Regions from separate parts of the Sporomusa sphaeroides DSM 2875 genome, predicted to be linked through region 1. Evidence: predicted binding sites of a transcription regulator. Region 1 holds the regulator's gene; the other holds the start of a gene.
The links. Region 1 encodes HrcA, which represses chaperone genes, less so after heat shock. Its sites were predicted from a motif close to TGTTAGCACTCNNNNNNNNNGAGTGCTAACA; they were not measured.

Region 1 (3,435 bases):
GCTTGTTGACACAGTATACATTGGCGGCGGCACGCCCAGTGTCCTGCCGGTTCCCCTGCTGGAGCAAATAGTAGCCAGTCTTGAGGATAACTTTACGATTGAGTCCGGAGCTGAAATCAGTATGGAAGCCAACCCGGGCACGGTAACGCGGCAGCAGCTTGCCGCCTTGAAAGCTGCCGGAATTAATCGACTGAGTTTTGGTGTTCAGTCCTTTAATGATGATTTGCTTACCGGCCTGGGACGTATCCATCAAACGGCCGACAGTCTTGCGGTTGTGGAATACGCACAAGCTGCCGGGTTTAATAATATAAGTATTGATTTAATGTATGGTTTGCCAGGTCAGACAGCAGCTGGATTTTTTCGCGAGCTTGAGCAAGCGGCAGCATTACATACGGCCCATATTTCGGTATATGGGCTGAAACTGGAAGAAGGAACCCCGTTGGCGACGGCCGCTGAACAAGGGTTGCTGGCCTTGCCGGATGAAGCGGACGAGGAAGCCATGTATAATGCAATGTCTGAGTTTTTACCAAGTCAAGGGTTGGCCCGTTATGAAATTTCAAACTTTGCCCGTCCGGGATTCGAGTGCCGGCACAATTTGAAATATTGGCATTATCAGCCTTATTTAGGGCTTGGAGCTGCTGCCCATTCTTTTTTAAACAGGCAGCGAACAGGTACGGTAACGGGAATTAAGGAATATATAAGTAGAGTAACAACAGGCAGGTCTCCGGTCGTCATGGAGGAAACATTGACCTTGGGCGAGTCTATGGCCGAATATATTTTCTTAGCATTGCGTACTACCGGCGGGATGAGGTTAAGTCATTTTACCCGGTATTTTGGTGTAGATTTTTTTGACCTGTTTGGCAATGTTTTTGCGAGGCTTCAACGACAAGGCTTGCTGAAGGCAGATGATGAACGGATTTGGCTAACCGATACGGGGATGAAGTTTGGCAATATAGTATTTAGAAGTTTTTTACCCGATTAGCTCATAGAAGTAGTGTACTATCTTGACATTACACCCAAGGAGTGGTATTTTTTTAGTAGGTGTTAGCACTCGCGTGATATGAGTGCTAACAACAAGGAGGTGGAGTCGATGTTAGATGAAAGGAAGCGCCAAATCCTGCACGCCATTATTGATGACTACATATCCACCGCAGAACCGGTTGGCTCGCGGACGATTGCCCGTAAATATAATTTGGGGGTCAGTCCGGCCACAATCCGTAATGAAATGGCCGATTTGGAGCTGTTAGGTTATATTGAACAACCGCATACCTCGGCAGGCAGAATACCCTCAGTCAAAGGTTACCGTTTTTATGTTGACTGTTTGTTGGCACCACCCCAGATCTCTGACAAAGATATTCAGCTCATCGACAACTGGTATCAGACAAAAGCCCGGCGGATAGACGAAGTATTTCAGGAGACAGTTAAGGTCCTTTCCCGCGTGACCAGCAATGTTTCTATGGTCCTGGCACCACAAGTGTCACAATGTACATTCAAATACCTTCAGTTCTTACCGCTGGATGAGTGCCGGTCTATTGTTGTTATTATCACCGATACCGGGTTGTTAGAAAATAAAATAATTGAAATTCCTGAAGGCCTGAACCATGAAGACTTGACCCGTGTGGCAACTGCCATCAATTCCCGGCTGGGAGGCTTGGCGATCGAACTGATTACTACACCGGTGCTAAAAGATATTCAAAACGATATTTTGCCTGACCCGCAGTTGTATGAAAGGGCCGTTACCCTGCTTAAGCATGTACTTACTGTTGATAAGAAGGAAAAAGTGTATCTTGGCGGCACGACGCAGATGTTAAATCAGCCGGAATTCAGGGATGTTGATAAGGTTAAGGGTCTCTTAACCATGCTGGAGGAAGACCGTTTGCTATGTGATATTCTCCATATGGCCAACAGTGATGGTGTGGTTGTTACGATTGGTCAGGAAAATAAATATACAGGCATTCATGACTGCAGTGTTGTTCAAGCCACGTACCGCATAGACGGGCAAGTGGTAGGAACGGTTGCCGTGCTTGGTCCCACCCGGATGGAATATGGTAAAACTATGTCTGTACTTAAATTTATGCAACGCCATTTAGGTGAAATTTTGAAAAAGTATAAAATGCTATAGGTGGGAGGAAATCCATGAATTTAAAGCAAGCCGGCAGTGGCGCTGATGTGGATGAACGATTAGCCGCTCTGTTAACTAACGCCAATGCTGTACGGGCAATTACTGCAGCCGTTGAAGGTACAATCGGCCCTAAAGGGCTTGATACTATGCTGGTTGACCGTTTTGGTGAAGTTATTATTACCAATGATGGTGTCACAATTTTAGATAAGATGGATGTTAATCATCCGGCGGCAAAAATGCTTATTAATACCGCTAAGGCCCAACAGGCCGAAGTAGGAGACGGCACTACTACCGCTACCATCATGGCTGGCAGTCTGGTATCTGAAGGGGTAAACCAGGTTATGCGCGGTGTACCTGTCGCCAGAGTCATTGAAGGCATCAGGTATGGTGTCGCCAAAGTCCTGGAAAACGTAAAGGACCGTACCCGTACGATTACTGAAGTAAATGATCCCATACTCCGGAGTATTGCCATGATCGCCGGACGGGAACATGAAGATATTGCCGACCTGGTGGTAGCAGCCGCTAAACTGATAGGTGTGGAAAAGCTAAACGAATCTAACTTTAAGCTGGCCGAAATTATTACGGCGGAAGCGGGCGCTGACAATGAAGTCTTTCTGGGTGTTATTGTTGATCAGGAACGTATGACCCAGGAAATGCCGGAAGAAATATTGAATGCAAAATTACTGCTTATTGATGATGCACTTGAACCGGAAGAGATTGAAGACGAGGCGTTAAGTACAGAAGCCGGTTTTAAAAGGTATATCGATCTGCAGGATGAATTTAAATCCAATGTGCAAAAGATTGTTGGTCTTGGTGTGAACATTGTTATGGTTGACCGGGGGGTACACAGCGCTGCCGAGGAAATTCTCACAGATGCCAATATTATGGTTATTCAGAGGGTATCTTCCAAAGATCTGCGCCGGGTAGCCGATCACACCGGAGCGCGGATGATAAAACGCACCGGCTTGAAAAAAGAACAGACCGATATTGAAAAATATTTGGGTGCTGCACAAAAGGTATACCAGGATGAAAAGCTGGAACAAGTGCGGGTTATTGGCGGCAGCGGCAAGCCAATGGCCACGATTTTGGTAGGTGCAGCCACCGAAGAGGTAGTAGGGGAACGCGAACGTATTGCTAAAGATGCCGCTTCCAGTGTGCAGGCCGCAGTAAAGGGCGGTTACGTACCGGGCGGTGGTTCCATTGAAATTGCAATGGCACGGGAAGTCAGCAAATATCGTGAAAACCTTAAAGGTATGGCTGCCTATGGCCTGGATTGCGTAGCTAATGCTCTGAAGCAGCCTTTGTCGCAAATC
Region 2 (3,435 bases), 280 kb from region 1:
GCAAGGCCTGCCCATAGAGTAAATCGCAATAATCTTTAAACTCTGTAGAATCCGGAGCCGTTTCATGCAGGGTCTTGATAACGGCGAAAATTTCATGGTCTGGATTGATTTCCAGGATACGGCTTGCTTTGAAGGAAGACTTGTTCATCTCAGCTAAAATTTGTTCCATAGATAAGCTAATGCCGGTATCACCGCTAACCAGGCAAACAGCGCTTGATTTGAGGCGGCTGCTAAGCTTAACATCGGCAACTTTACCGGTCAACTGGTCTTTTATTGCTTTAATCAACGACTCATTTTCCTTGGAAAGCTCTTGAACCTCTTTTTGTATTTCAGAAGAGCCGATATCTTCCAAGTCTAAATTGCCGCGGCTGACTGACTGGAATTTTTTATCCTTGTACTCACCCAGAGCATCAATACTAAATTCGTCCACCCGATCAAAGAGGTAGAGGACTTCAATACCTTTTTCTTTGAGAAGTTCCATCTGTGGCAGACGCTCTACGGCAGAACGATCTTTGCCGGTGGCGTAATAAATAACTTTTTGTTGCTCAGGCATCCGGTCTGTGTACTCTTGCAATGTAGTAAGCTCTTCAGACTGGGAAGAGGAGAAAAGCAGCAGATCTTTTAACTTGTCACGACTGTGATAATCCGCATAAACTCCTGTTTTTATGGCTTTACCATACTCGTTCCAGAACTTTTCATATTTAGACCGGTCTTTGCTCAGCATATTTTCCAGTGTTTTCAGGATGCTCTTTTCCAGGTTTTTACCAACCAGTTTTAGCTGTTGACTGTGTTGGAGAAGCTCCCGGGAGATATTAAGGGAAAAGTCGGGAGAGTCGACCAGGCCTTTGACAAAGCGTAAATACTCAGGAAGCAATTCCTGGCAATTGTCCATGATAAATACATTTTTAGAGTATAGTCTGATACCGGTTGTGGCCTCACGCTGGTAAAAATCAAAAGGAGCATGAGCAGGAACGAAGAGCAGGGTAGTATATTCTACAGCACCTTCTACTTTCGAGTGAATGATCTCCAAAGCATCTTCCCAATCATGGAAAAGGGTTTTATATAGCTGATTGTACTCATCTTTGGAGATATCATTCTTGTTACGCGTCCACAGCGGCGTCATGGAGTTAAGGGTGCATACTTCTACTGTTTGGGAAGGAGGCGCATCAGCTATTGCTTTGCCCTCCGCATCTAATGGCTGTTCTTCTTTGACAAAATTCATTTTAATGGGATAGCGGATGTAATCAGAATATTTTTTTACCAGGTTTTGAAGAATATAGCGGTTTAAAAAGTTTTCTTCCTGATGCTCAGGTGAATGATACTCTTGCTTTAAAGTCAGTACAATCGTGGTGCCGCGCGTATCCTTGTCACACTCTTCGATGGTATAAGTGCCATCACCGGTTGACTCCCACTTAATTCCTTTGCTTTGTCCAGGTGCACGGGTTAATAAAGTTACTTTTTCAGCCACCATAAAGGCTGAGTAAAAACCGACCCCGAACTGACCAATTAATTCCGTATCAGCGACCGAACCAGCCTCTTTTACTTTTTCAAGGAAGGATTTTGTACCTGATTTAGCGATAGTGCCGATGTTCTCAACTACTTCATCAAGCGTCATGCCCATGCCATTGTCGGCAATAGTCAGAGTATGAGTAGTTTCGTCGGGAATAAGAAAGATTTCAAAATCAGTCTCGTTTTCTAAAAGCGCATGATTGGTTAATGACTCAAACCGAATTTTGTCGATGGCGTCTGAGGCATTCGAGATAAGTTCCCGCAAAAAAATTTCCCGGTTAGTATAAATAGAGTGAACCATCAAATCCAACAATTGTTTAGTCTCTGCTTGAAATTCCCTTGTTTCTTTAGTAATTGCTTCTTGAACCATAGAAACCTCCGATATTTTATTACTCTGTTAGCACTCTTTGTCTTTGAGTGCTAAATATATCTAAATAATAGCTAAATTACCAGGTAAAATCAAATGTTGCAACAGATAAATTAGTCCAAATTGCTATAATACTGCTGCTTATAGCTGTGATTTTCGTTATATTACGGTATTTTTCGCGCAAATTTTATTTGTTTGCAAATAGCAGCGTTTTTTTGGCGGGAGATAATCATTATGTGGCAACTTGTTGGTATTCTAAAATATAATACCAACAAAAGCATGACATCCCCCTTGACAATACTGGCTGCTATTCGTTATAATTCAAATGCAATCAATTGAATATGACCTTCATCGTAAGGGGAGTAGCTTTTCGGATAATTGTCAACATACGGTGCCTGAGGCATCTGGCATTATCATTGGTATATTACCAATAGTGAGACCTTCGGTATGTATTAATTGCGTACCTGAGGTCTTTTTAGTTTGAGAGGAGGAGCCACCAAGGAAGCAAAATAGCTTTTGCATTGGTATAGAATAGTGTTGGAAAACACCACACTAGTAAGAACAGAAAATAGGAGGAATAATTTATGGATTTTTTCGGTACTATTGGTCCTGAATGGTTTATGGCTTTGGGAAGCATCCTTTTGGTTAACTTGGTATTAAGCGGTGATAATGCTGTTATTATTGCACTTGCCAGTAAAAACCTGCCACCTGATCAAAGAAACAAAGCAATTATGTGGGGAAGTGTGGGGGCGGTTGTTCTCAGGATCATTCTTACCTTCGTAGCAGCTTATCTGTTGGATATCCCGTATCTCCAATTTTTTGGCGGTTTGGCCTTGCTTTATATTGCCATTAGCCTGTTGAAAAAAGATGAGGGTGAAGGCAATGTAGGTCAAGCTAATTCCTACTTCGAAGCCATTAAAATTATTCTGTTTGCCGACCTTATCATGAGCCTGGACAATGTTCTTGCTTTGGCCGCTATTGCCCAAACCGTTCCTTCCGGTAAATACGGTTTGATTACGATTGGTCTTGCAACCAGCATTCCGCTAGTGGTGTTTGGCGCCCAACTTTTGATGAAACTTATGGATCGTTTCCCGATCATTATCTATATCGGAGCAGGTATACTTGGGTATGCAGCCGCTGCAATGATCGTTGCCGATAGTGCGGTCGGACAATATGTCAGCGATTATGCGTTATTCCTCAAGATTGCTTTGACATTGGCAGTAGTTGGTATCGGGTATGTGAGGAGAAACAAACCTGATGCCCCCACTGAAGCCGAGGGTTAATTAATTTAATTTGTTTTTTGCCAGGATGAAAACCGCCGACGGGCAATTGCCGTCGGCGGTTTTGTTTTCCTAACAGAAAGTATAACTTTCTTAAAAACAGGATAAGGGCAACATCGGCTTCCGCCGTCGCCAAAGGCTCGGCGCAAGCCGTGTTTTCTTTATACCCTCGCGTCGGACAGCAGTGCAGGTGTAATCGTCAAAAGACCGGCACAAGCCGTGTCTTGGTTACATTCTCTCAACTATACGCAATATCGGCAGTACCAGCGCAGCCAGTAC

Region 2: htpG (molecular chaperone HtpG) is a predicted target of HrcA. The motif match lies at 1,905-1,935, and genes of this name have one in related genera.

What each region holds. Positions count from the first base shown of each region.
Region 1 is NZ_CP146991.1:2,077,850-2,081,284, forward strand. It holds gene hemW (radical SAM family heme chaperone HemW) at 1-982, shown strand, start outside; gene hrcA (heat-inducible transcriptional repressor HrcA) at 1,091-2,122, shown strand; gene SPSPH_RS09565 (TCP-1/cpn60 chaperonin family protein) at 2,137-3,435, shown strand, end outside.
Region 2 is NZ_CP146991.1:2,353,220-2,356,654, reverse strand. It holds gene htpG (molecular chaperone HtpG) at 1-1,879, opposite strand, end outside; gene SPSPH_RS11020 (TerC family protein) at 2,461-3,159, shown strand; gene SPSPH_RS11015 (hypothetical protein) at 3,385-3,435, opposite strand, start outside.